3 regions of the Arthrobacter sp. MMS24-S77 genome follow, and region 3 is predicted to be linked to each of the others. Evidence: riboswitches for the same ligand, from Rfam matches in the RefSeq annotation. Region 3 holds a riboswitch; each other region holds the start of a gene.
What was found. Region 3 has a riboswitch for S-adenosylmethionine ahead of ACX5I4_RS19460 (DUF1737 domain-containing protein). Riboswitches for the same ligand answer to the same signal wherever they lie in the genome.
Positions count from the first base shown of each region.

Region 1: linked by a shared signal. The riboswitch ahead of metX (homoserine O-acetyltransferase MetX) and the one ahead of ACX5I4_RS19460 (DUF1737 domain-containing protein) in region 3 are both predicted to bind S-adenosylmethionine.
Region 2: linked by a shared signal. The riboswitch ahead of ACX5I4_RS10065 (LLM class flavin-dependent oxidoreductase) and the one ahead of ACX5I4_RS19460 (DUF1737 domain-containing protein) in region 3 are both predicted to bind S-adenosylmethionine.

Region 1 covers NZ_JBTZRN010000001.1:1,531,694-1,541,055, reverse strand. The annotation lists gene ACX5I4_RS07000 (YibE/F family protein) at 1-555, opposite strand, end outside; gene ACX5I4_RS06995 (GNAT family N-acetyltransferase) at 685-1,659, opposite strand; gene ACX5I4_RS06990 (glycine--tRNA ligase) at 1,662-3,047, opposite strand; gene ACX5I4_RS06985 (DMT family transporter) at 3,130-4,188, opposite strand; gene ACX5I4_RS06980 (RNA-binding S4 domain-containing protein) at 4,213-4,443, shown strand; gene ACX5I4_RS06975 (alpha/beta hydrolase) at 4,518-5,171, opposite strand; gene ACX5I4_RS06970 (SGNH/GDSL hydrolase family protein) at 5,241-6,083, shown strand; gene ACX5I4_RS06965 (hypothetical protein) at 6,151-6,540, shown strand; gene metX (homoserine O-acetyltransferase MetX) at 6,562-7,683, opposite strand; SAM riboswitch class IV at 7,697-7,812, opposite strand; gene ACX5I4_RS06955 (bifunctional o-acetylhomoserine/o-acetylserine sulfhydrylase) at 7,973-9,289, opposite strand.
Region 2 covers NZ_JBTZRN010000001.1:2,203,322-2,212,683, reverse strand. The annotation lists gene ACX5I4_RS10090 (dipeptide ABC transporter ATP-binding protein) at 1-421, opposite strand, end outside; gene ACX5I4_RS10085 (ABC transporter permease) at 418-1,335, opposite strand; gene ACX5I4_RS10080 (ABC transporter permease) at 1,332-2,276, opposite strand; gene ACX5I4_RS10075 (TIGR04028 family ABC transporter substrate-binding protein) at 2,279-3,943, opposite strand; gene ACX5I4_RS10070 (NtaA/DmoA family FMN-dependent monooxygenase) at 4,292-5,695, opposite strand; gene ACX5I4_RS10065 (LLM class flavin-dependent oxidoreductase) at 5,708-6,811, opposite strand; SAM riboswitch class IV at 6,841-6,950, opposite strand; gene ACX5I4_RS10060 (LLM class flavin-dependent oxidoreductase) at 7,144-8,286, shown strand; gene ACX5I4_RS10055 (rhodanese-like domain-containing protein) at 8,324-8,734, shown strand; gene ACX5I4_RS10050 (MFS transporter) at 8,715-9,362, opposite strand, start outside.
Region 3 covers NZ_JBTZRN010000001.1:4,211,711-4,221,072, forward strand. The annotation lists gene ACX5I4_RS19425 (GMC oxidoreductase) at 1-545, shown strand, start outside; gene ACX5I4_RS19430 (PAS domain-containing protein) at 542-943, shown strand; gene ACX5I4_RS19435 (cupin domain-containing protein) at 940-1,467, shown strand; gene ACX5I4_RS19440 (hypothetical protein) at 1,588-1,947, shown strand; gene ACX5I4_RS19445 (PLP-dependent cysteine synthase family protein) at 1,963-3,018, opposite strand; gene ACX5I4_RS19450 (aromatic amino acid ammonia-lyase) at 3,024-4,619, opposite strand; gene ACX5I4_RS19455 (NtaA/DmoA family FMN-dependent monooxygenase) at 4,622-5,917, opposite strand; SAM riboswitch class IV at 6,157-6,269, shown strand; gene ACX5I4_RS19460 (DUF1737 domain-containing protein) at 6,280-6,537, shown strand; gene ACX5I4_RS19465 (rhodanese-like domain-containing protein) at 6,534-6,944, shown strand; gene ACX5I4_RS19470 (O-succinylhomoserine sulfhydrylase) at 6,945-8,153, shown strand; gene ACX5I4_RS19475 (glutamate--cysteine ligase 2) at 8,159-9,362, opposite strand, start outside.

The DNA.
Region 1 (9,362 bases), 2.7 Mb from region 3:
GACCACCACGGCATACAGGATCGCCAGAAGCGCCATGGGAACGGTCCGAACGAAATCCAGGAAAACGTACGACGGCGAGCCGTTGCCTGCCGCTGCGCCCTGCACCCCGGAGAGGTTCAGGTAGCGGATGCTGTCCCCCACTTTGACGCCGTGGGACTTGGCGACATCCGGGTTGATGACCACTTTCACGGGGCTGCCGCCGTTGTCCGGCTGCGTGGACGCGAAGGTGCACTGGGAACCTTGCTGCTGTGTGCCATTGCTTTGGTTCGTACCGTTCGTACCCGGAGCTTGGGTGCCTTGGGAGCAACTCTCCTGCGTGACGGCTTGGATCTTGCCGGTATCAAACGTCACCCCGGGAGCGGCTGTGTAGGGGCTCGCGAAGGTGATGCCTTCCTTGCTCCCTGACGGCCACATGACGAGCATGGCAACGATCGTGAGCACGGCAATCGGAGCCAGCACGGCTACGAGGAGCCAATTGGCCCGCTTGCGCGCCGCGAGCGCCTGCGGGCTTGGCTCGAAATGCTCTGCGTGTCCGTGTGAATGGCCGTGACCCATTAGCTGCAAAACCTCATGCCTACAAGCCTACGTGGGCCAGCGCGGCGTCCCACCCAACTGACTAGCAGTTGTTGTCGTTATGAGCGCTCATAACGACAACAAATGCGAGCTAGTTGGGCCAGCTGACTGCTAGTCGCTGACCACCAAAGTGTCCGCACCCCGGAGCTTTGCTTTGCCCATCTCCAGCAGCGGATCCACGACGGAGCGCACAGCCGTCATGGAATCGTCCACTTCAAGGATCACCGGGTGCTGGTAGGCAATGAGCGCCAGCAAGTCACGGACTGCCTCGCGTGCCTCATCATCCTGCAAACGCGGTTCGTGACCGAGGAACACTTCCGAGGGTTCGTCCGAGCTGCCCTGGGCATAGCTGATGGCGAAGGCCTGCAACTTGCCCTTGCGGGTGGCCGGAACTCCCGAACCAAAAGCACTGGCCTTCGGAGCACGCAGCACGAGTGCACCGTGCGCACCCGTCAGCTCGTCAAGGAACAGCCGCTGCACCGCGGGGATGGCCAGTTCGCCCGGGCTGTCCCAATGGTGCACGGCCGTGTAGTACCGGCCGACAACGTCGCTCAGTTCCACGGATCCGGTGGCGAGGTCTTCAACCTGCTCGGAGGCCGCTTCCTCGGAACCGTCGCCAAACACCGGAAGCCTCAGCGGCTCGGGATCCACCACCACAAGCTGTGAGCGCTGGATGGGCGCGAGGCCAGCCCACTCGGCGAAGGCGGCTCCGGAGGTGCCGGGCTCCACCTTGCTGCGCAGCTTGGTAACCCCCGACGGCGACCGCTCGGCTTCGCGCCGCAGCATGGTGAGGAGCGTCGCCCCTATCCCGCTCCGGCGGTGATCCTTGGCAACCTCGATGTAGGCCCAGAGACGTTCCGGATGCAAGGAAGCCTCGTGGACCACGCCCGCAGCCACGGGGATTCCGATGCCGTCAACCACGTCTTCTGCCACGATGCACCGGCGCCAAGGCTGGCCCTGGCCGCTGTTGCTCGATGGCGCAAGTGCCGCCCGGAACTGCTGTGCAGGCAGGGTTTCGGGCCCACCCCACATTTCCAGGAGCGCCAGGTCGTCGCCATCACGCCATTCGCGGTACTCGATTGACACGCTTAAGCGCCGATCAGTCGTGCGGCCAGGTAGCCCTCAACCTTGTCCAGGGAGACGCGTTCCTGGCTCATGGTGTCACGCTCACGGATGGTGACCGCCTGGTCATCGAGCGTGTCGAAGTCCACGGTGATACAGAACGGAGTACCGATCTCGTCCTGGCGACGGTAGCGGCGGCCGATGGCGCCGGCGTCGTCGAAGTCGATGTTCCAGTTCTTGCGCAGCTGCGCACCCAAGTCCTTCGCCTTCGGGGACAGGTCCTCGTTGCGGCTCAGGGGAAGCACGGCTGCCTTGACGGGAGCGAGGCGCGGGTCAAGCTTCAGGACAGTGCGGACGTCGACGCCGCCCTTGGCGTTGGGTGCCTCGTCTTCCGTGTAGGCGTCGATCAGGAACGCCATGAAGGAACGGGTCAGGCCGGCCGCGGGCTCGATCACGTACGGGGTGTAGCGCTCGTTGGTGGCCTGGTTGAAGTAGCTCAGGTCCGTGCCCGATGCCTTCGCGTGCGTGGACAGGTCGAAGTCCGTGCGGTTGGCGATACCTTCGAGTTCGCCCCACTCGGAGCCCTGGAAACCGAAGCGGTATTCGATGTCCGTGGTGCCCTTGGAATAGTGGCTGAGCTTGTCCAATGGGTGCTCGAAGAAGCGCAGGTTCTCTTCCTTGATGCCCAGGCCGGTGTACCAGGACATGCGTTCCTTCATCCAGTACTGGTGCCATTCTTCGTCCGTGCCGGGCTCGACGAAGAATTCCATTTCCATCTGCTCGAACTCGCGGGTACGGAAGATGAAGTTGCCCGGCGTGATCTCGTTGCGGAAGGACTTGCCGATCTGGCCGATGCCGAACGGCGGCTTCTTGCGGGATGTGGTGAGCACGTTGCTGAAGTTCACGAAAATGCCCTGCGCGGTTTCCGGGCGCAGGTAGTGCAGGCCTTCTTCGCTGGCCACGGGGCCAAGGAAGGTCTTGAGCAGGCCGGAGAATTCCTGCGGTTCAGTCCATTGGCCGCGGGTGCCGCAGTTGGCGCAAGCGATGTCCTTGAGGCCGTTTTCGGCGGGACGGCCCTTCTTTTCCTCGTACTCTTCCTCGAGGTGGTCGGCGCGGTAACGCTTGTGGCAGGAAAGGCACTCGACCAGGGGGTCCGAGAACACCTCGACGTGGCCGGAGGCTTCCCATACCTGGCGGGGCAGGATCACGGAGGAGTCCAGGCCCACCACGTCTTCGCGGCCGCGGACCACGCTCTGCCACCACTGGCGCTTGATGTTTTCCTTCAGCTCGGCACCCAGGGGGCCGTAGTCCCACGCAGAGCGGGAGCCACCATAGATTTCACCGGCCTGGAACACGAAGCCCCTCCGCTTGGAGAGGGAAATGACCTGGTCGAGGACGGATTTTGCTGCCATGGGTACTCCAATGTTCTACAGGGCCGCTGGGTGCGGTCCGCGGTTGTGCGCGAAGGTGGTGCTGTGCAGGAAGCTGCGTGTCCTAGCCTACCGGCCTTTGGCCGCTGTCCTTCCTCCGGGACTGGCCTGCCTGCCCCCGGACGGAAGCGCGGGAAGCGAGGGCACCCTTCGGCCAAGGCAAGGTGGCCACGATGATGGCGGACAGAGTCAACAAGGTGCCAAGGACCGTGGGCAAGCCCACCACTGTTCCGGGTGCCGGGAGAACCAGGTCCAGCGCGAGCGATCCGAGCAGCTGCCCGGCGATCATCCCCAGTCCCGTCACCAGGACACCCAGGCTGCGGACCAGCAAGGCAGCCAAGCCGATGAAGACGCAGCCCATGGGGCCGCCCAGGTAGTACCACCATTGAGCAGGCATGGCGTGGCCGGGACCGAGCAACAGCAGTTTGATGAGCCAGGCGATCCAGAGGATGACTGCTCCCGCCACGAAGTTCACCAGAGTGGCGGCGATGGGGCTGCCGTAGTGCACCGTTGCGGTGCCGTTCATGGCTTGTTGGAAACTCATGAGGCAGCCCGCCACGACGGGCAGCAGGATGGGGAGGAGCAAGGATCCGACGTCGGTGGCCGCCCCAAGGCGCGGCGAGACGGCCCAGACGACGGCGGCAATCGTCAGGACGCTGCCAAGGATGCGGACCCCGGTGATCGAGCGTTTTCCGCCGGGCCCGATACCGAGCCGGTCCACGAGGAGCCCGCTGAGGGTCTGGCCCGTCACCGCGGCAACCGTGAACAGGGCCACACCGAGCAATCCAACGGTGAACGATTGGGCAAACACGAAAAGTGCGCCGATCCCGCCAGCCAGGACGTAGAACCGCGGAAAGCTGCGTTCCTTGAGGGCAGGCAGGATCCGTCGCAGGGCAGCGCGGCCCTTCGGCAGCGCCAGCCCGATTGCGGCGATCAGAACCAGTCCGGTGGTGAAGCTCACGACGGCGGCCGCGATGCCGTCGTCGAGCGTTGCTCCCAGCGCGCCGTTGATCCGGCCCTGAAGCGGAATCACGAGTCCGGTGGCCACGGCCATGATCAGACCGGTGAGCAAGGGAAGAGGAGTTCGGGATGCGGGGCGGGACGATTGCGGCACTTTCACCACCCTACTTCAGGCATCATTGCTTGTATGAGCAACCCGGAAATTCAAGAAATCCCCATCCGTGACGACATGATCCGCCTTGGCCAGCTCCTGAAGCTCGCCAACCTGGTGGAGGACGGCGTAGAGGCAACCGAGCTCATCAAAAACGGGTTGGTCAAAGTCAACGGAGAGATCGACGAACGACGCGGGCGCCAGCTCCATTCCGGCGATACCGTGACCGTCAACGGACAAACCGTGCGGATCACCAAGGAGTCCTAGTTTTGGCGACGCGGGGTCACTTACGGCCCATTACGTGCCTCAGAATGGGCCGTAAGTGACCCCGCGTTTGCATTTCAGACGGACGTGAGGACCTTGTGCTCCAGGAATTCGCCCACGTGGCCGATTTCCTGCTGGTTGATGCCGTGCCACATACCCGTGTAGAGCACCTTGGTAAGGTCCGTGTGCTTTCGCACCCACCCCATGGTGTATTCGATCTTGTCCGGGGTAATGACGGGATCCTGCTGGTCCCGTCCCCAGAAGAGCGGCACGGAACCGTCCAGTTCGGCGTCGCGGAACGTGGGGTCGGCATCGGCGTCGACGGCAAAGCCTGAAAGCCCGACGACGGCGGCAAAGTCCGCCGGCCGCTGCCGGAGCAGCGAGGTGGCCATGGCCATGCCCATCGAGAACCCGAGGAGGGTCACCGAGCTGTGGTTGGACTTGAACGAATCCAACCAGGAAAACACATATTCGGCCGCGTTCTTGACGGCGTCGAGCGAGTAGTCGATGGACGCCGTGAGCGGGAACCAGGTGAAGCCCGGGCCCGTGGCGATCGGGGCACGGAGCGAGGCGACGACGAACTCTCGGGGCAGCAGGCTTGCGAGGCTAAAAAGGTCTTGCTCATTGGATCCATAACCGTGCAACAGGACCAGCAATGGCTTTCCAGCCCGTTCCTCCTCTTCGTGGGACCACAAAACGACCGGGGCAGGAAAGGCGGAAGCTTGACTCATGGGACTATTCTTACAGTTACCCATGAGTAACAAGCTACGGGCGCGTAGCGTTGCAGCAAAAGGCAGGATATGGACGTGAGTGACACTGATCCCTCGGTGAAGCAGGGCGCGGATGAGCGGATTCATCCGTGGACCCGCTATGTGGCCTTGGGTGATTCGTTTACCGAGGGCATCGGCGACCCCGAGCCGAACAGTCCTGGCGGACATCGCGGCTGGGCTGACCGGGTGGCCGAGGAACTGAGCCGCGGCCACAGCGATTTCGCCTACGCCAACCTGGCAATCCGGGGACGCCTGCTCCAGCAGATCGTGGACGAACAACTTGGCCCGTGCATGGACCTCAAGCCGGACCTCGTCAGCATCTCCGCAGGCGGCAACGACCTTATCCGCCCCGGTGGCGATCCCGATGCCCTGGCCGAGAAACTCGACGCCACGGTACAGGCCCTGAGTTCCGAAGGCGCCACCGTGGTTCTTTTCAACGGCCCCGACACCGTCTCGTCAGTTCTTGGGCGGATCCGCGGCAAGGTTGCGATCTACAACGAGAACCTGCGAACCGTAGCCGCCCGCCATGACGCGGTGGTGGCGGATATGTGGTCCCTGCGGCAGCTTTCCAACTCCCAGATGTGGGATGAAGACCGCTTGCATTTCTCGCCGCTTGGCCACCACACCATCGCCACCATGGTCCTCGATTCCCTCAACGTTCCGCATAATCTCGAGCCACTCCTGCCCAAGCCACTGCCACAGCGCAGCTGGCGCGAAGCCCGCTCCGGCGACCTCGTGTGGGCCCGCGAGTATTTTGTCCCGTGGGTCATCCGCCGGATCCGGCACCAGTCCTCCGGCGACGGAATCCTGCCAAAACGCCCGACGCCGGGACCCGTCTTCGGTCCGGCCGACCCCGTTTTGCCTCGAAACTGACGGAGGACCACGACGCCTGACACAGGGGCCGGGGCTAAGCTGGAGGAAGACCTAGGAGGCCTCCACCGTGAACAATCTGATCTTCTGGATCATCGTCTGCTCTTGGCTGATTCCCATGGGGATCCGCATGTACAACCGTTCGCGCCAACGCAGGCTCCGGGACTTCCCGCCGCAGAACTACCCGGGTCAGAACTACCCCGGCCAGAACTACCCTGGGCAGAATTACCCGTACGGATACCCGGCACAGCCTCCCGTGATCATCCCCGCTGAGCCGCAGCCTCCGGTGGCGACGCCCGCACCACAGGCCGCCCCGCCGTCGTTGACTACTCCCCAACCGGACGCCGCGCCCCAAGGCTACCGGGCCCGGAAACTGGCCGAACTGGACCAGCAGTACAGCGACGGGAAAATTGCCATGGAAGACTACATGAAGCTCCGCCAGGAGATCATGAACGGCTGATTCAGGCGAAGAAGGCGCGCCTCAGCCGAAGAAAGCTTCGCGCAGCTGGGGGCCGAGCTGGCCGATCTCCGTGAGGAAACCGTCGTGCCCGATGGGTGCCTCGATGACGTGCACGGATACCTGACCGGGCAAGGCCTTGGCCAGTTCGTGGGATTGCTCCGGGAAGTAGAGCCGGTCCGAGTCCACCGCGGCGACAAAGAACGTGGCTGTGGCCACGGAAAGCGCATCCGCCAGGGCACCCCGGCCACGGGTGATGTCGTGGCTCATCAACGCCTCCGTGATGGCGATGTAGCTGTTGGCGTCGAAGCGCTGGACCAGCTTGCTTCCTTGGTGGTCGAGGTAGCTCTCCACCTGGTAGCGGCCCCGGTCCCCCAACGCGGATGCCTGGAGGGGCGCCTCGCTGCCCTGCGCATTCCGGCCGAAGCGGAAATCCAGTTCCTCCGCCGAGCGGTAGGTGATGTGGGCGATCCGCCGGGCGAGGGCCAATCCCGCCTCGGGCGCGGGCCGGCCATAGTAGTCACCACCGTTGAAGTCGGCGTCCTGCCGGATGGCGAGCGTCTGCGCCTGGGCGAACGCGATCTGCTCGGCAGTGCTGTACGCCCCGATCGAAATCACGGCACATCGCTTCACGCGGTCCGGATAAGTGACCGCCCATTCCAAGGCACGTGCCCCGCCCATGGATCCGCCTACCACGGTGTGCCAGCTGCGGATCCCCAAGGCGTCGGCCAGCCGGGCTTCCGCCGCGGTGCTGTCCCGCAGCGTCACCAGCGGAAAGCGGGAACCCCACGGTTTGCCATCTGGAGCGCACGACGACGGCCCGGTACTGCCGTAGCAGCCTCCCACGATGTTGACGGAGACCACGAAATAGCGGTCCGTATCAATGGTTGCCCCTGGCCCAACGAGTTGCTCCCACCAACCTTCTTCGTCGCTCTCGCCGCGGGCCACATGCGTGCTGCCGGTCAGGGCATGTTCCACCAGCACGGCGTTGGAAGCATCGGCGTTGAGCCGCCCCCACGTCTCGTACGCAAGAACGACGTCGGGGAGAAAACCTCCGGCTTCCAGTTCGAGTCCGCCCACGGAAACATACTTGAGCGTTCCGTCCTGGGTACCGGAACGGGGTATGGCTGTTGCAGCAATTGTCATTCGTTGACACCTCACATCGCGCTTGCCCGCCGCCAACAAAGCGAAGGGCCAGGTCCTCACCCGGGGCACCCCACCGCGAGAGGAGGGTTGCCGGCCAGCAAGCCGGGGCTGTCACTGGCACTCATGACCTAATACAAAGAGTCTAGGAAAACCGGACCCCTTCTGACGAAGATTATGACATCTATGTGACACTTGGCCGCGTTTTGTTCATGCAAGCGGGTGCAGCGAGGCCGGCTGGCGAAGATTCATTCTGTATCGCCAGCCGGCCTCCTAAACCATCCAGGGAACCCTACGCGCCCTTCGCTGCCCGGAATCCTGCCTCAAGGTCCGCGAGGATGTCGTCGATATGCTCGATCCCGACCGAGAGGCGCACCAAGCCCGGGGTCACTCCCGCCACCGCTTGCTGTTCAGGCGTCAGTTGGCTGTGCGTCGTAGACGCAGGATGGATCACCAAGGAACGGACGTCGCCGATGTTTGCCACGTGGGAATGCAGTTCCAAGGCGTCCACGAAACGCTTGCCTGCTTCGATCCCCCCGCGGATGGTGAAGGACACGACTGCTCCGGTGCCCCTGGGCCCGTACTTCCGGCCGCGTTCGAACCAGGGGCTGGAAGGCAGGCCCGCGTAGGCGACCGATTCGACGTCGTCGCGCTCTTCGAGCCATTGCGCCACTTTGGTGGCGTTCTCCACGTGGCGTTCCACCCGCAGGCTGAGGGTCTCGATCCCCTGGGAGATCAGGAAGGCATTGAACGGGGAAACGGCCGAACCGAGGTCGCGCAAGAGCTGGACCCGGGCTTTGAGGATGTACGAGAGATTGGCGCCGAGCGCGCCGTCCTTGCCCAGGTCCCGGGCGTAGACCAGGCCGTTGTAGCTAGGGTCCGGGGTGTTGAAATTGGGGAAGCGCTCAGGTTCCTTGCCGAAATCGAAGTTGCCGGAGTCCACGATGACGCCGGCGATCGCGGCCCCGTGCCCACCCAGGTACTTGGTGGCCGAATGCACCACGATGTCCGCACCCCACTCGATGGGCCGGATCAAGTAGGGCGTGGCCAAGGTGTTGTCCACCACAAGCGGGACCCCGGCCTCGTGCGCGGTCCGGGAAACGCCTTCGATGTCCAGCACGTCTTGACGGGGGTTGGACACGACCTCGGCAAAGAACAGCTTGGTGTTTGCTTGCACCGCGTCCCGCCAGTGGTCCAGGTTGTCCGGGTCCTCGACGAAGGTCACGGAGATCCCGAATTTCTTCAGCGTGTGGGCCAACAGGTTGTAGGTGCCGCCGTAAAGGCTCGGGCTGGCGACCACGTGGTCGCCGGCCTCGGCAACATTGAGGATGGCGAACGTCTCCGCTGCCTGGCCGGAACTCAGCAGGAGCGCCGCCAGACCGCCTTCAAGGCTCGCTATGCGCTGTTCCACCGCGTCCTGCGTGGGGTTGCCGATCCGGGTGTAGATGGGCGCCAGCTCGGCCAAGGCGAAGCGGTTCGCCGCGCTTTCCGCACTGGGGAAGACGAACGAGGTGGTCTGGTAGATGGGGAGCGCCCTGGCCCCGGTGGCGGCGTCCGGCTCCTGGCCGGCGTGGATCTGGCGCGTTTCGAATGACCATCCTTGGGACATGCGGACTCCTTCGTTCGTGGGGACTCTCGGCCGTGAATCAGCCTGCCGGCCTGCTGTGTTCAGCCTGTCGGCG
Region 2 (9,362 bases), 2.0 Mb from region 3:
CCAGAAGGTCGACAACACGCTGCTTGCGCGCGGCACGGTCCAAAGCCCCGTGCAGCTTCAGGACCTCTTCCACCTGGGCGCCGATGGTCTTGACCGGGTTCAGGGAGCTCGTGGGATCCTGCGGAATGAGGCTGATCTTGGTTCCGCGGATGGTCTCTAGTCGCTTCTGTGACCATCCGGAGATGTCGGTCCCGTTGAGCCGGATTCTTCCGGCGTCAATTCGCCCGCCCTCCGGCAGGAGACCGATCACGGCATGGGCGGTGGTGGACTTGCCTGAGCCAGACTCGCCCACCAGGGCCACTACCTCGCCGGGCGCGATGCTCAGTGAGAGCTCATGGACCACCCTTCGGCGGCCAAGGGTGGTGTCGGCGTAGGAAATGGAAAGCTGGTCCACCTCAAGGACTGGACTCGGCGTGCTCATGGCTGTCCCTTCACGACGGATCGGCTGATGCGGTTGGCGGCCAGAACCACCGCCACTACCACCAGCCCGGGGTATGTAGTCAGCCACCAGGAAGTGGCCACGTATTTGCGGCCTTCTGCGATGAGCAGTCCCCATTCAGGTGTGGGCGGCGGTGCGCCGTAGCCGAGGAAACCGAGGGTGGAAATGGCCAGGATCGCGGAGCCGAATTGAAGGGCCACGAGCGCGACGACCGGCCCTACCGAGTTGGGCAGCACATGGCGCCACAGCACGGCGTGGAATTTCCCTCCGCTTCCGAAGGCGGCTTCAACATAGTCGCTCCGGCGCACCTTCAGCACTTCCGAGCGGGACAGTCGGGCGAAACCGGCCACGGATCCGACGCCGACGGCAATAGCCGCGTTGACCGTGCCGAAGCCAAGGATGATGATGATGCTCAGCGAGAGCAACAGGCTTGGGATGGACAACAGGACATCGACGACGCGCATCACCACGGAATCGACCCAGCCGCCGAGCGAACCCGCGAGAAGGCCGAGCAACGTTCCCACAACGAGGCCGACGGAGACGGCCACGAGAGCCCCGGAGATCGAATTCACCGAACCATGGATGATCCTGGCCAGCAGGTCCCGGCCAATCTCGTCAGTGCCCAGCACGTGCGCACCTCCTGGCGGCAGAAGCTTCTCCCTGGCTGTGCCTGAGGTGCCGCTGTAGCCGGTGAAGATCCCGGGGGCGACGGCCCACAGCGCGATCGTGCCGATGACCAGCCAAGACGCCAGAAGACCTGGTTGTGCGCGCCGCAGTGCCCGCGCCAGCCGGACGACCGGGGAATCGGACAACGGGGCCGCGCTTGGAGCCGCTGCGTCGGCGCCGGGACCGCCCGCCGCCGTCGGGCGCTTTTCAGTGGTGGAAAGTTGACTCATGCGGTAGCACCAGCCCTTCTCTTGAGCCGGGGGTCCAGCACCGGATATAGCAGGTCCACCGCGAGGTTCACGACGACGAAGACGCCTGCTGCGAGCACGACGACGGCCTGCAGCACGGCCGCATCCTGGCTGTTGACTGCCTGGTGGGTTAGCTGGCCGACGCCGTTGCGTCCGAAGACCGTTTCGGTGACGACTGCCCCGCCAATGAGCTCCCCGAACAGAATCCCGGCGATGGTCAGGGCAGGAAGGGCGGCATTGCGCCCCACGTGCCGCCACAACACCCATGCGTTGCTACCTCCCTTGGATCTCGCCACCATCACGAAAGGCTGGGTGCTGACGTCGTCGATGCTCCGCAGCAGGACCTGCGCCAGCGGTGCGGAAATAGGCACCGCGAGGGTAAGGACCGGAAGGACCAGGCCCAGCGGTTCCGGAGGATTGATCACCGGGATGAGCTTGAGTTGGAAGGAAAAGACCTGGATCAGGATGATTCCAAGCCAGAAGACCGGCACTGAAATGAACAGGGACGGCAGGGCCTGGATTCCGTGGCGGAGCCAGGCAAACCGGCTCAGGTTCGACAGGAACGCGATGGCCACCGCCAAAACAACCGCGGAGAGGAAGCCGAGCGAGGCAAGGGCCAAGGTCGCGGGAACGTTTGCCGCGAGCTGCTCGGTGACCGGAACCCCGGCGGCGAGGGAATAGCCAAGATCCCCGCTCAGGAAGCCGCCGATGCTGTTCAGGTACTGCAGGAACAGGGGCGTGTCCGCTCCATACGAAGCGCGGATTTCTGCTATTTCTGCCGGGCTCAGCCCCATGTCCGGGTTCTGGTACTTGATCATCAGGGCATCACCCGGAAGGGCCTGCAGCAGGACGAACGCCACGGTGAACGCCGCCCACAGAACGAGGATTGCTTGGCCGAGCCGGCCCAGTATGTAGCCGGACATGGTCAGTGCTTGTCCAGCCAGACACCGTACAGGCTGGGACGGCCCACGGCCTCGAAGTTCAGTCCGTGGAGGTACGGAGCGTAGGCGAATACCTGTGGTTCCTCGAAGATCGGGATGATGAGCGCCTGGTCAATGAGGTGGTTCTGGACATCGGCGACATCCTTGAGGCGGTGGGCCGGATCGGTCTGGGCAGTCTCGGCTTCCAGCAGGGCGTTGAGCTTGCTGTCAACGAAGCTCTTGACCTTCTGGCTGCTGCCGCCCTTCTGCAAGAGGGCGTCGCGGTTGGCCGGGTAGAACTGGCTCTTGATGACATCGGGATCAGCGCGGCCCACCATGGCAACCGCAACGGGTGTCTTCTCCGGGTCCAGGTTGTCCACGGTCTTGCTGCCTGAATCCCCTGCCAAGACATTGAGCTTGACTCCCACCTTGGCCCACTGCTGGGCGACCAACTGGAGGACGGCCTTGTTCTGGGGCTGTGGCAGGGATTCGTAAATGGACAAGGAGAGTTGGGCGCCGTCCTTGGCGCGGATTCCAGCCGCACCCGGCTTCCAGCCGGCTTCATCGAGAAGCTTTTTGGCCTTCTCGGGATCGAATCCGAGCTTTGCGGACAGGTCCGTGTAGCCGATCGCTTCCTTCGCCAGCACCGAGGTAGCCACCGGATAGTTCGCCGAGAAGATGGTGTCCACCACTTCCCTGGTGTCCGTCGCCTTGAGGAGTGCCTGCCGGACACGGACATCGGCCACGAGCGGGTTGTCCGGACGGAAGACGATGCTGTCATTCACTCCCCTGGTGCCCGGAGCTGAGATCTTGAAATTCTGGGCCGTGACCTGCTTCTCGTCGTAGGCCTGGACCTGGCGGATGAGATCGCCCTGTCCGGCCAGGAGGGAGCCGGTACGGACACTGTCTTCGGGCGTGACCACAATTCTGACGGAGTCCAGGTAGGCGCGGCCTTGGTGTCCTGATGCGGCCGGTCCCCAGTTGTAGTCAGTGCGGGCCTTGAGGACAACTTCCTTGCCCAGTTCCTCACTAGCCACGGTGAACGGCCCGGTACCGATGATGTTCTTTGCGTTGCCCAGGTCATCAAAGCTCCGGTCAAGGGTGGACACGGAAACGATTCCGGAGCCGATGGTCGCGGTGCCCTGCAGGAAGCCGGGTGAGGGTTTCTTGAAATGGAACTTCACGGTGAGCGGGTCGATGACTTCGCTGTGATCGTAGTTGTTGATCACCTCGGACACCGGCTGTTTGAGGGCCCTGTTGCCCAGGCCATAGGTGTCGAAGTTACGGGCCACCGCAGCGGCATCCAGCGGAGTGCCGTCCGAGAACGTGACACCCTTCCGGAGTTTGAACGTGTATTCGGTGAGTTGCGGGTTGCTCGTCCAGGACTCGGCCAGCCACGGCTCGATCTTGAGAGTCTTGGGGTTCTGGTATGTCAGCTTGTCCGTGACTTGGTTCAGGATGCCGCCATTCGGGTAGAACCCGCCGGCCGGCGGATAGAGGTTCGTGTGTGCCTGCTGCTCCAGGTAAACCAAGGTGCCCCCTGTTACCGGGGAAGCCTCCGCGCTTTGCGGTTCGGCCGAGGGCCCACCTCCGCAGGCCGCAAGAACAGCCGCCAAGGAGATGGCAGCGATGCTGCTTGCAACAAATCTCAAGTGTTTGGGCAGAGCCACAGTGTTTCCTTCCGAATTCCTCGGACCAGATGATCACGGGGAAGATCAACGATCGCGAGTCGACGTTGATTCGGCTCGATTGACGAGCACTGGGACCACCGTAGAGGTGCTTGCGGCGCGGACTGAAGCCGGTTTGAAATCCACGGAAACCCGGGTTCACCTGCAGCAATACAACTTCAGCCCGCGTCACGGCCCTTCACTCAAAGCAACACTCTCCATCTGCTTTCACGGTGCTAATCGGCCGCCCCCGGGACTCCGCCACTGCGCGCAAAACCGGCCAGGGGTCCGGGACGTTGATCGTCGCGGACCCCTGGCCGGTTCCATGAAAACTGAGGCGGTTCAGGCGGCTCAGGCCACGTTCCCGGTTTCGCTCAGCACTGCGGTCCCTCGCCGTGTTACAGGACGACGCAGCCCGAGGTTCTCGCGGAGGGTGACGCCTTCGTATTCCGTCCGGTAAACGCCCCGCTCCTGAAGCCGGGGAACAAGTTCGTTGACGATGTCGTCGAGTCCGCTGGGAACGATCCACGGCGTGATGTTGAAGCCGTCGACTGCGCCGGTGTGGGCGTATTCAGCGAGCAACTCGGCTACGTCATCGTACGAACCCACCAGTCCGCGGCCGTTCAACCGGGATCGTTCGGACACGAATTGGCGGATGGACTGGCCGCGTTCCTTGGTTTCCGCCCGCCACTGGGCCGCGAGCTCCTTGGCACTCTTGCCGTGGAAAGCGTTGCCTCGGGTGGGATTGGTCACGTCAACCACCGGATCGATGTCCGGCAAAGGGCCGTCGGGGTCGTACTCGCTCAGGGTTCGTCCCCAGAATTGCTCCAAGTAGGCGATAGCTGTCTCTGGCCCCACTTGATGTTCGCGCACCCAGCGGTGCTTTTCTTCGGCTTCCTTGGCTGTGGCGCCCAAGATGAATTCCTGGCCGGGGAAAATCTTGACGTCGTCAGCAGGTCGACCCGCTTTCAGGGTCCGGGCAACAATATCGTCGCGGAACTTCTTTGCGTCTTCCAGCTCCGGGTGGGCGGAGAAGATCACGTCGGCGTTGCGCACTGCGAAGTCGCGGCCTGCCGGGGAGTCTCCGGCCTGGAAAAGGACCGGGTGCTCCTGTGCTGAGCGTGGGAGCCTTGGGATCACCTCGATGTCGAAACTCGCGTCACTGCGTCGCACCTTCGAAATCGCTCCTTCTGCCAGCCAGCGTTTCGCTTCTGGTCCGGAGGCGATTGCTTCATCGTCCCAGGAGTCCCATATCGCCTTGGCGGTCTGGACAAACGCCTCTGCCCGGACATAGCGGTCCTCATGCGCCAGGAACCCGCCGCGCCTGAAATTCGCCCCGGTCCAGGCGTTGTCCGTGGTCACAATGTTCCATGCCGCCCTTCCGCCCGAGAGTACGTCCAGGCTCGCGAGCCTGTGGGCGAGGTCTGCGGGATCGTTGTAGGTGGTGTTCTGCGTGGCCACGAGTCCGATGTGGTTTGTAATCGCCGCCAAAGACGCCAAAGCAGTTTGGGCGTCCGGCCGTCCGGCTACGTCCAGATCATGGATCTTCCCCAGATGCTCACGCAGCCGAAGCCCTTCGCCGAGGAAGAACGCACTGAAAAGTCCCCGTTCGGCAGTCTGAGCTACGCGGCGGAACGATTCGAAGTCCGTTTGAGAACCGCTTTGCGGCGCCCGCCAAACGGTGGTGTGGTTGACGCCTTGGAAGAAGACCCCGAATTGGATCTTGCCGTTCCCGGCGACTCTGTGGTTGCTCATGGTCTGGACTCCTTATCGTGCCGAGGTGGCGTAGCGGTTGGCAGGGCGTGGCAAGCCGAAGCTTTGCCGAAGGGTGGTTCCGGGTTCGGGCGCGCCGACAAGCCCGTGTCGGCGCAGCTCCGGAAGCACCTGGAACGAGAGCTCAGGGAGGTCGACGTCGAGCACCGCAGGATTGAACCGCACGCCGTCCGCTGTGGCCAGGACACTCGCCAGGAGTTCCACGAGCCCCGCGGCGCTGCCAACGTACCGGGCGCCCCCTTCCCAACGCCCAAAGGCATCAAGTTCGGCCAGACGATCTTCGGCGCGCTGGCCGCGCGAGTCCAGTACGACGTCGAGCTCCACCACCGCTCGGGCGCCCCCGGCACCATGGGCGGCATCGGCCGCAGCGGCTAGGCCCTCGACGCTTGGCGCGTGCACCAAGGCAACATCCGCCCCAATAGCAGGCGCCAGCTCCGCCGGCGCGATAACCACCAGCTGCCCCTGCAAGGGGCGCGGGATGATCGAGGGGCCCTTGACCGAGAACCGCTTGCCCTCAAAGTCCGCATAGTGAAGCTTGTCGCGGTCCAGATACCGGCCCGTGGAGACGTCGCGGATCACGGCATCGTCTTCCCACGAGTCCCAGAGACTGCGCACGGCCTCCACAACATCCGCCGCTTCGGCCTGCACCTCGGAGTCACGCAGCTGTTCGCGTCCGACGGAACGGGCTTCCTGGCTGCTGTTTTCTGCATTGACGAGCCAGCCTGCCCGGCCTTGCGAGGAATAGTCGAGGCTCGCCAGCTGTGTGGCGATGTGGAACGGCTCCGTATAGAGCGTCCCGGCTTCCGGCACCAAGCCAAGGGAACGGGTCAGCGGAGCAGCAAAGGCTGCTCGCTGGACGGCATCGATCCTGCCTGCGATTCCAGCAGACGCAGGAGCGATGGTCCGTGAGTCCTTGAGGCTCGCAAAGTGGAATCCGGAAATGTCCGCTGCCTGGGCAATCTCTGAGATCCTTCGACCGGAGAGGAGCGCCGTAGGAGTATGCGCCGCACGGCGCCACGCGGACGGGTGTGCGCCGTCGCCATCGAGCTCTATGGCTAGCACCTTCCGGCTGTTTTCGGATATGGATGTTGAAGGCATTCTGTCCTCTTTCCGGGTCGCAGCCCATGACATTTCTCTTGCCGCGCTTGCGGCCAGGTCTGTTTCCGGAGCACCCCGCCACACAATGTCTGAGGGTTGCCGCAGCACCAGCCGGTCCTTGGCGTGCTGACTCTTGACCTACACCCCGACTCTAAAAACGGTCAACCGCCCATTTCAAACCACCCGTCTTGCCCGGTCAAGGAACGCCATCGAAGGTCAAGGAACTCAGCAAAACGTCATCAGGACCGAAGAGACATGACAGCTCATGACGGTGCGTTGATCCCTGTGTCCGGGCATTTGGCACAATGATTTCCCGCTCATAAGGTCAGGGCATGACGCCCCGCCAGTCCATCGTTCCGCTATCCGTTCTCGATCTCAGCCCGGTGCCTTCCGGCCAGACAAGCGCCGACGCCTTGCGCAACACCATCGACCTGGCAATCGAAACAGAGCGGCTTGGCTACCGGCGCTTCTGGTTAGCCGAGCACCATCTGAACCCGGGCGTCGCCGGAGCCGCACCGCACGTGCTCTCCGGACTAGTTGCCGCCGCCACCTCCCGCATCCGGGTGGGCACCGCAGCCACCATCCTCGGAAACTATCGGCCTATCCAAGTAGCCGAAAACGTCGGCACTCTCGCTGGTCTCTATCCCGGGAGGATCGATCTGGGCTTCGGACGATCCGGGACGCCGAATCCGGGGCAACAGACCGCCCAGCCTAGCTCAGGGTCCGGGTTAAGCCGGCGTGTGGATGGTCTGCTCATCCCCACGGCCCGTCCTCTGTTCCACGGCAGACTCGCCGATCGCTTCAAAGTACAAACCGAACTGCTCGGACGAAAGGACGGAGACGCGGAGACCTTTGAACAAGACGTGCAGGATGTTATCGGCTTCTTCACCGGCAGCTATCGGACCCGGGATGCCGAGCCGATAACCGTCAGCCCGGCCGCCGGCGAATCACCCGAATTCTGGATCCACGGCTCCACAGCCGGACCCAGCGCGCGGTTGGCCGGCAAACTCGGGCTCCCCTTCGGTGCCAACTACCACGTGTCCCCTTCGGGAGTCCTTGAGGCTATCAGCGAATACCGTTCCCATTTCAAGGCGTCCGAAACCCTGGAGGAGCCTTATGTGATCGTCTCTGCCGACGTCGTGGTGGCCACCGGTGAATCCGAAGCGTCATCGCTGGCGCAAGGCTACGCGGCGTGGGTGCACAGCATCCGCAGCGGTGCCGGAGCGATCACTTACCCGACGCCCGAAGAAGCTCTGGATCTCCGACTGGGAGCGGATGATCTGGAATTGGTCTCCGACCGGCTGGAAACCCGCTTCGTGGGGAACCCGAGGCAAGTGGCTGGCTCCCTGCGCACCCTGCAGCGGGTTACCGGAGCGGATGAGCTTCTCATCACCACCATCACGCACAGCCATGCACAGCGTGTCCGTTCCTATGCGCTTCTGGCGGAAGCCTGGGAACCGGCCCATGCAATGTGATTTCCACACCCCGAACAAAAAACCATAAGGAGCAGGAATGAGCGAGACCAGTACCACCGAAGATAGCCAGCTTGTCGACGCGGAACGGGCAGCTGGACTCATACAAGAAGGCGCCCTGCTCATCGATGTCCGCAGCGACGGCGGCCGGGCCAGCACCGGGAGCATCCCCGGCGCCGTCATCGTGGACCGTGAGCAGGTCGACGAGGGGTTCGCCCCGGAATCCAGGGAACGGCACCCGGAGGCAGCCTCGACTGATCGGCAGATCGTGGTGTTCTGCGGATCGGTCAAGGGTTCGCAGCCCGTTGCTGAGAAACTGCGAATCCTGGGCTACCCGAACGTTGTTCATGTAGACGGTGGATTCCTCGCGCTGAAAGCGGCAGGAGTTCCCACCCTCGAACCTGCCGCCGAAGAAGCCAATACCGAGGCGGCTAGCCCCGCGGGGCGCTGACTCTCGTATCCCCTTGGTGGGCCGGAACGTTCCCGTTCGACTCGAGCGCCGGGCCGGCCCACCATTTCGCCCGGGCAAGATCCAAGCTGCCAGCCACGGCAGCCACGGCGAGGAGCGAGCAGCACAGCACGACGCCGTCGTGGAACGCACCCCTATATCCGGTCCGTGTCCCGACGAGGCCAAATATCAGCCCTCCGACCGCCGCGGAGCACAGCGCCGCCGCGAACCGCTGGCTTAGCTGATAGAAGCCCGCCGCGACGCCGGCAATCCGAACCGGAGCATGGCCTAGCGTGAGGCTTTGATTCGGGGCCACCACCAAGCCGGTGACAAGGCCCTGCAGCAGGCCAATCCCGGCGACCGCCAGTGCCGCCGGAAATCCTTCCAGCTGCTGCACGGCCTGATCCTTCGCCAGCAGAGTCATCAGCCCCGCCAACACCGCAAGCACCACGCCGCCTCGCCCAAACCGTGACACGAACCTCCAGCTCAGCGCCGATGACAACAACATCCCCACCGCCTGTGGCGCCAGAATCCCCGCCACTGACAACGGCGCAAGGCCCTCGCCGGCCATGAAGTAGAACGACGTCAACACCGCCATCGCCGCGCCGACTCCAAAGTGGTTCAGCGCAAC
Region 3 (9,362 bases):
TCGCCACGGCTTCACTGGCTCAGCTGCGGTCCTCGGAGGACTACTTGGTGTTCGTCTGTGCCGTCCTCGGCGAGCTGGACGAAAGCAACCCGGAGAACCACTTGCGCCTGTCCGGCGGCGCCGACCCCACTTGCAATGTCACCCTGCAGGTGCTGGCCAACGCCACCGACGAGGACACGTGGAACACCATGGACGAGGGAACCTTCCAGATGCTGGAACGGGTCCTGTCCCCGGCTGGCGCGGAACGCGTCGAATACTGGCACGGAGATCCCGACGCCGGAAGCTGGGGCGCCATGCGTCCTGCCATCCCGGAGCGCCGCGTACCGGGCTTGGTCCACGAAAGCTCAAGCCTGCCAATCGGCGAAGAGGAGGACGCCGTCGTCGGGACCGACTATCGCCTCAACGGCGTGCAGAACGTCTTCGTCACCGGTGGCAGCCTCTGGCCCACCGGCGGCTCCTGGAACCCCACCATGACAATGGTGGCCCTGGCGCAGGACCTCGCCGAAAGACTGGAGGCCGACGGCGGAACGGCGGCAGCGCCATGACTGTCGCCCCGGCGCTGGACCCGGCGCTCCTTCCCACAGTTCCGCCCATGAGCGTCGCCGATGTGTTGGACCGGCAGGACGGCGTGTACTGGGTGGTGAAGGATGCGAATTCGGTCTTTCTGTGGGTCAACCAGAACTTTGCGGACCTGGTGGGCATGGATAAGTCGGAGCTGATTGGTCACCAGGACTCGCGCGCGGAGCACGTTGCCCACGACAAGGAAGTGATGGCGAGCGGAAAACCCCTGCTCAACTTCCACGAAACGATTGCCGTCCCCAGCAAGGAGGGCGGCATGGTGAATGTGGACATCGTGACCCAGAAAGGGTTGTTGCGTGCCTTGGGCAGCAAGGCGATCATCGGCATCACGGTCTGCTTCTCACTGAAGGATCCGGTCACATGACTGGATTCGCTGAGGATTGGATCAAGCGGCTGGACATGTCCCCCGCTAGCGTGGGCGGCTGGTTCGCGTCCGCGCTCGTGAGCAACGAGGACATCGCCGGTTCGGCGTTGCCTCCGCGTTTCGGCGTCGACCATCCGCTCTACAGTTCCAACTGGTACTTGCTGCAGTCCGGGGAGGTTCTCCAGTTGCACGCCCTCAAGCAGGATGAGCTGTGGTTCTTCCATGTGGGGACACCCATTAGGCTGCATGTCTTCTCCCGGGAGCTTGGACTCCAGGATTTTGGCTATTCCGAGGTCGTGTTGGGGCCGGATCCGGAGGCAGGCCAGACTTTGCAAGGAGTTGCCCCCAATTCCACCTGGTTCGGCGCGGAGTTGGCCGGTCCGGGGTTCGCCCTGGTCAGTTGCAGCCTCTCACCGGGATACGAGAGGTCGGATTCCACGAAACCGACGGCACGGGACATCGAGTCGCTGGTTGTGAGGTTCCCTGGGCATGCTGAGCTGATCCTCCGCCTCGCGGCCGGATAGGGCGGCCGCATAAAAACGTCTGATGCGCCGGTTCTGGGGCCGGCGCATCAGACTTCTCAGTCGGTGAGGAAAACGTTTCCGCCCATTCCACAAGTGGGCTTGAGTCCGTAGGGTATCGACATGAGCATTTACATCAGCCCCGACTCTGCTGCATGGTCGCTGACCGCCATGGCGACTGCCGCGTCAGCGGGATCAATCGATGATGCGAATGGCATGTCCAACTTGGTACAGGAAATCTACGAGACAGAAGGTTTCGAAGCCCTGTCAGGTGTGGTCTTCGCCTTGGCTCATCACAACAGTCTCTCGCTGCATGCCTTGGCCACGGCCACCGGGATATCCGTCCACGAGCTACTCGAAATCCGGAAGCATCAGGGCTCCACGTTCCATCATTCACCTGCAGTTTTGCTACCGGAGCCAAAAGCGCTGCCACCCCGGGTCCAAGCAAGCCTGGAACCGCTGCCGGATGACACCGAGGCCTAGCTCATCCTTCGCAGCTCAGGCCGGGATCCTTGCCGGCGTGGGCTCATCAGTGTCCCCTGCCAAATGGATCCCGTGCTCAGCCAGCCACGCCGGGTTGAAGGCCTTGCTCAGGTAGTTGGTTCCGGCGTCGGGGGCTATGGCCACCACTACTGAACCATGCGGGGCAGCGCGGGCCACGCGGATGGCGGCTGCGACCGTGAGGCCCGATGAGGGCCCCAAGGACAGTCCTTCCTCGTCCAAGAGCCGGTGCACGGTGGTGTAGACCTCGTCATTGGGGATGCGCAGGAAGCGGTCAACCAGCTTGCGGTCGAAGACTTTCGGCCACTCGGACTCGGGCCAGGAGTTGCCCACACCGTCCACCAGGATCTCACCCGGATGGCCGCCGCTGTAGGCCGAGCCATAAGGGTCTGCGCCCACCACTTCGATGTGCCCGCCCGGCCGATCTGCCGCGACGCGCTCCTTGAGGTACCGCCCGTTGCCGCTGATCGTTCCGCCGGTGCCAACCCCCGCCACGAAATGCGTGATCCTGCCGCCCGTTTGCTCCCAGATTTCCGGGCCCGTACCGAAGTAGTGCGCCGCCGGATTGGCCGGATTGTCGAACTGCTGCGGCCGCCACGCTCCCGGGTTTTCCGCCGTGATCCGCGCCGCCACGGCCCGCGCATTTCCCGGCGATTCCGACGGCGCGTTCCAGTCAGTCAGCACCACTCGGGCGCCGTAGCTGTGCAGGGCCGCAAGCTTTTCCTGCGAGATGGTGTCGCCCGTGACCACCACTACCGGATGGCCAGTGAGCGCACCGATCAGCGCCAGCCCGATCCCTGTATTGCCCGAGGTGCTTTCCACGATCATCGCCCCTGGCTGGAGCTCGCCGGACTTTTCGGCGGCGCGAACCATGCTCAACGCGGTCCGGTCCTTGATGGAACCACCGGGGTTCTCCGATTCCAGCTTCACGTGGACAGTGCTGCCCAGTCCGCGGCTCAGCTTCTCCAGCAGCATAAGCGGCGTGTTGCCCACGTGTGCCAGCACGGAAGCATCCAACCCCGCATCGACGCCACGGACGTGCTTTCCGGTCATGGTGCTCACGATTCCCCCTCCAAACCATCGATCGCTATTTGTAGCGCTCCCCGGGCGCGTTCCACGAGTGCCGCTGCGTGGAGCCGTTCCGCCAGCAGCGTCGAGAGGTGCCCGACGACGGCGCCCGTCCCCTTCCCGAGGCGCCGCCCCGCCTTTTCGTCGTCCGTTTCGGCCTCCTGAAGCAGGTAGGCGGCAGTCAGCGCCTCAATGGTCATCAGCTTTTCCGCGGCGTCCACGGATCGCTCCAATTGCTGCAGCGCCAGCGGGGCGAGGGTGGAGTGGTCTTCGACGTCGGCCGACAATGTGGGTGCCCCAAGCGTCGCCGGAGCGGCCAGCACCTTCAGCTCAGCCAACAGGCTCGCGGCGGAGTACCACAGCAGGCCCGGCAACTCCTCGGACGCAAGCGCCTCCGCCCCGCGGAACCCGCCGCCGTCGCGCGCTTGTTCGGCGCGCGCGAGTTCGAGGTGCCGCGCCCGGATGGCACGCTGGGGCGGGTAGAGCTTCGCGATCCGCCGCTCGCTCGAGATACCCACGTGGGCAAGGGCGAGCCGGGCGGCCTCGAAAGCGAGGGCGAGCTGCATGGGCTGGAAGTTGCCGCCTGACACCATCCGCCCCGATTCCACATCGCTCAACGGATTGTCTCCGCGGCCGTTGAGCTCGACGTCCAGCGCGGCCTCCAATTGCTCCGCGACAGCCCTGAACGCTCCATGCGTCTGCGGCGCGGCCCGGAAGGACAGCGGATCCTGCACGGACACCTCGGGCCGCACATCCTCCAGCCAACCGCCCCGCAGCAGTCGACGCACAGCCGCCGCTGAATCCCGCTGGCCACCCACCGCCTTGGCCGCCTGGATGACGGGAGAAAACGGGCTCAGGTTCCCGCCGTCGTCGTACCTCGCGGTCGCCTCGAGCGACAACGCGAGCGCGACGTCGGCCAGCTCAGCAACGCGGTACAGTCGCCTGAGCGTCAGCGTCCCGGTGCCGATCGAGTAGGCATTGGCGCTGACCAGCGCGAGGGCTTCCCCGGGTCCGAGCCGCAATGGCTCCAGCCCGGCGTCGGCGAGTGCCTTTGCGCCGGGAACCAGGGCTCCGTCGGTGGCGAGGGCCTGCCCTTCACCAATGGCAACGGCCGCTACGGCGGCAAGCTGGGTCAAGTCCGATGACCCCACCGAGCCTTCGCGCGGGACGGCCGGGACAACATCGCGGTTGAGCAGTTCGGCATAGAAACGGGCGGTTTCCTGGCGGACACCGGAACCGCCGCGGCTGAAGCCGATGAGGCGGGCGAGGATGAGCGCCCGGACGTTGGCGCGATCGAGGAACTCGCCTACGCCGCTGTTGTGATAGCGGACCACCTGGACCTGGTAGGCGAGGATGGACTCGTCCTCCACAGAGGTGTCCCGGCCGGAGCCCAACAGCGTGTTGAGTCCGTAGACGCGCTCCCCGGAAGCCGCCGCGCGTTCCAACACTTCCCGCGAGCGCCCGATCAATTCCAGTGACTCCCCGCTCAGGACCACCCTGACCGAGGGATCGACGGCGGCCGCGGCCACCTGCCGGACGTGGACATGCGCCCTGCCGATCAGCAGCGTGTGCGCGCCCGTAGTCATGGTCAGAAGTCCAGGAGGTTTCGGCGGAAACCTCCGTCGCCGTAACTCGTCCTCAACAGTCCCCGGCGCCGAAGTTCGGGCGTGAGCTTGTCCAGGACGCCGTGCACGGTGACCGGGTCCACGAAGCCGGAGAAGAGGAAGCCGTCCCCGCCTACTGCCTCGCCGGTTTCCTCGAGGTAGTCGGCAATTTCCTCCGTGGTGCCGACGATGCTGTCACCTGCACCGCCGCTGCGGGCCTGCAGGATTTCGCGCAGAGTGGACCCTGGCGGGGCCGCTTTGGCGAAGTGTTCCAGGGTGCCCTGATTGCTGTTGGTGCTCAATTCCGGCAGCGGTGAGTCCAGGTCGAACTGTTTGAAGTCGATCACGGAGAGGTAGGAGATGGAGTTCAGTTGGCTGTCGATGTCGCGTTGGGTGAGTTCGCGTCGCTGTGCACGCAGTTCCGCGGCCTCTGCCTTGGACCCCACCACGGTGGGCTTGAGGACGAACAGCACCTTGACATCGTCGGGGTTGCGGCCGGATTTGATTGCCTCGGCCCGGATCGAATCGCGGTAGGCCTTCATGCCGTCGGCACCGCGGGCCAGGGCGATCGCGACGTCGGCATTGGCCCCGGCGAATGCCTTGCCGCGCGGCGATGCGCCCGCCTGGACCAGCACGGGTTCCTCAGGCAGCGGCGCCGTGTTGAGCGGGCCGCGGACCTTGAAGAACTCGCCGTCGTGGTTGATGGGATGGACCTTTTTGTGGTCGGCAAACACGCCGGCCCCGGCATCTTCAAGGATCGCGCCGGGTTCCCAACTGCGCCAAAGCCGCCGGACGACGTCGACGAATTCCTCGGCTTTCTCATATCGAAGATCGTGCTCGATTTGCTGGTCCAGTCCGTAGTTCTGGGCCGCGAGGTCACTGCCGGAGGTCACCACGTTCCAGCCGAGTTGGCCGTTCGAGAAATGCTGCAAAGTGGCCAGGAGCCGGGCCGCGGTGAAAGGCGGATAGAAGGAGGCGCTGACCGTAGGCACGATGCCCAGGTGCTCCGTGGCGGACAGCAGATACGGAACCAGGGCCAGTGGATCATGTTTGGGGGCAAACGAGGCGTGGGCCAGTGATACCTCCGCGGTACCGCCGTAAGTATCCGGGACGGTGAGGGAGTCCTCGATGATGAACAAGTCCAGGCCTGAACGCTCGAAGGCCCGCACGGCCTCCTGATACAGGGCCGGCTTCTTCCAGTCGTAACCCAGGCTGTAGCCGGGCGTACCCCAGCCCTGAACGCCGAAACCGTGGCCCACAAACCACCCGAAGTGAAGCATGGGCTTGACTGTACTCGGCTCTGATCCGCTCACGGTGGCCTGATTTCATGGGACGTTACGGAGGTTCGTATTGCGTCAATTATGCTCCCGGGGCGTCACATTTGAAGGGGCGTTCAGCTCAGGCAGTGCCGACGTCGGGCACTGCTTTTCGCCCGGATCCGCTGGGCCGCCGCCCCGGTTACGGAACATGACGACGGCCGGTGATGCAGGCCGCCGTCGTGGATGTTATTTTCTTCTTGAGTAATGAGCACCAGCGCGAAGCCCTGACTTGCTGGTCGGCAACCCTCTCTCCGGCGGGGTGCCTCAGGTGACTACTCGGCGTATCGACACTTTCGAACTGCAAGCGTGACTGAGGAGCACCAATGCCTGAACCCACCGAAGAAAAACTCTCCTACCGTCTCGTCACGGGTCCTGACACGCGGGAATTCTGCGAACGGATCTCCGCTGCCCTCGCTGAGGGCTATGTGCTTCACGGCAGCCCGGCTGCCACCTTCAACGGCACGGACGTGATCGTGGCGCAGGCCATCGTCCTGCCGGCGGCGATCGCCAGTGCCGATGCGGCAGTGGCATCTGCAGTGGATGCGCTCGATGAAGAGTTCGACGGCGAGGGCCACGCATGAGCTACGCAGGCGACCTGAGCCCGCACGATGCCTGGGCCAAGTTGGAGCAGGGCGCCATCCTGGTGGACGTCCGCACCGAAGGCGAGTGGGCACACATCGGCATTCCCGACACCAAAGCCACCGAAAACGATCCCCTATTCATCCAGTGGAACTTGGCCGGCGGGATCCCCAACACGCGTTTCATCGAAGAGCTGACGCAACAGGCCCCGGAGGCCGATGGCACCGAGCTGGTCTTCCTCTGCCGTTCCGGCCAGCGTTCCATAGCCGCCGCCATCGCCGCAACGCAAGCCGGCTACACCGCCTACAACGTGTTGGAAGGCTTTGAGGGCGAGCCTGACCGCTACGGCGAACGAACCGTGAATGGCTGGAAAAACCGTGGACTTCCGACGAACCTGGGGAACATCTAAGTGACTTTCAATCCTGACGCCGCCGGCTGGAGCCCTGACACCCAGGCAGTCCGCGGCGGCCTTGACCGCACCAATTTCCAGGAAACGTCCGAGGCCGTCTTCCTCAACTCCGGCTTCGTCTACGAGTCCGCGGCAGCCGCCGAGCGCGCGTTCACGGGAGAGGACGAGCGTTTCGTCTATTCCCGCTACGGCAACCCCTCCGTGGCTACCTTCCAGGAGCGCCTCCGCCTGCTCGAAGGCACCGAAGCGTGCTTCGCGACGGCGTCGGGCATGTCCGCCGTCTTCACCGCCCTCGGTGCGTTGCTCGCAGCCGGTGACCGGGTAGTTGCCGCACGCTCGCTGTTCGGTTCCTGCTTTGTCATCCTCAACGAGATCCTGCCGCGCTGGGGCGTCGAAACCGTCTTCGTCGATGGCCCGGACCTGGACCAGTGGCGTGCCGCGTTGTCCGAGCCGACGACGGCAGTGTTCTTCGAGTCGCCGTCGAACCCCATGCAGGAAATCGTGGACATCGCCGCCGTGAGCGAACTGGCCCACGCGGCGGGCGCCACGGTCGTCGTCGACAACGTCTTTGCCACTCCCCTGCTGCAGCGCTGCGGCGATCTCGGCGCGGACGTGATCGTGTACTCGGGCACCAAGCACATCGACGGCCAGGGCCGAGTCCTCGGCGGAGCCATCCTGGGCACCAAGGAGTTCATCGACGGCCCCGTCAAGCAGCTCATGCGGCACACCGGGCCATCCCTCTCCGCGTTCAACGCCTGGGTCCTGACCAAGGGACTGGAAACGATGGGACTGCGCGTGAACCACTCCTCGGCGTCTGCCTTGCGGATCGCCGAATGGCTCGAGGAACAGCCGGCCATCAGCTGGGTCAAGTACCCGCTCTTGAAGTCGCACCCGCAGTACGAGCTCGCCGCGAAGCAAATGAAGGCAGGCGGCACCGTGCTGACCTTCGAGCTGCTCCCGTCCGCGGGGCGATCGGCGAAAGAGGCAGCCTTCGCGCTGCTCGACGGGCTCTCCGTCATCGACATCTCGAACAACCTGGGCGATTCCAAGTCCCTCATCACCCACCCCGCCACCACCACGCACCGCGCCATGGGTCCAGAGGGCCGGGCCGCCATCGGGCTGGCTGACGGCGTCGTACGGCTTTCGGTGGGGCTGGAGGATGTGGACGACCTCATCCGGGACCTGGAACAGGCACTCAAGCAGGTCTAGCGCGGTTAGCCGGGCGCGGGTTGGCCGGGCGCCTCGCGCCAATCCTGGCGCACCCAGGTGAGCACGGGCTGCGATTTGGTGTCGCTCTCGTCCCTCTCTGAGCGCATCGTGATCTGGACGGCGTGCCCGACGACGGCGGCCAGCCCGGCGGCGTCGGGCGCCCCGCCGTTGTTCTCGCTCCAGCGCTCGGCGACACCACGCTGTTCGATGGCGCCATTGCCACGGTTCAGGATGGCTGCCACGCCGGCCTTCGCCAGGTCGAATTCACCCTGCTCGGCCAGGACCGGTTCCAGATACTCCACCAGTGACCATACGACGTCGGCGGCGGGCTCCGGCCGAAAGGTTCCAAAGTCCAGGAGTTCCCCGCGCAGTCCAAAATTGCTTGCCTGCCATGATGCCATCCGCAAAAGCGCCGTGGGCACAGCCGCAGGCTCTATGCCGGCATGGTATTCGCGCACGGAGGTCTCCACCAAGGCCCTGACGAGCACCGCAATCAGCGCAGCGTCCTCGGCCCGGAGGCAGACATCGGCCACCCGAACCTCCACCGTGGGAACATGCCGGGACAGCCGGGCATCGAAGTAGACCATGCCCTCGTCCAGCAGGACACCCGTTTCGATGAGCCTTTGGACCACCCGCCGGTAGGACGCCAAGGAACCGAAGACGGCCGACGGACCCGAGGACGGCCAACGATTCCAAGCCTGCGTCCGGTAACTCTCAAAGCCTGTCGCCAGCCCCCGCCAGTATGGCGAATTGGCGCTGATCGCGGTGAGGACTGCGAGCTTGTCCCGGATGTGGTCCAGGACCACCACACCTTCCTCCGGCGACTCGATCGAGGTGTGTACGTGGAATCCGCACGTGAGCTGTTCGTGTGCCGTGATGCCGAAGCGTTCAAGCATGACGGCATACCGGGGATCCGGAGTGGTGTGCAAAGCGGCGTCCACGGGTGACGTGGCCAACGCCGCGATCCTTGCACCGTGGCGCCGTGCCGCGTGGCTCGCGAGGCCCCGTCCCTTACGGATCTGATGCAAGAGTTCAGCGTAGCTGCGACATGGCCGGGTCTGGGTCTCGATCTGTTCAAGCTTGAGTTCGTGGCTGAGGCCGGTGTCCGGGCCGTCCGTGTCCTCAGGGTCGAAGCTGGTTTCGGGGACATCCGCGGTGGGGTCTTTTGGGGTGGGGTCGCGCTGGGCCACGCCCGAAAGGAGCGCGTCG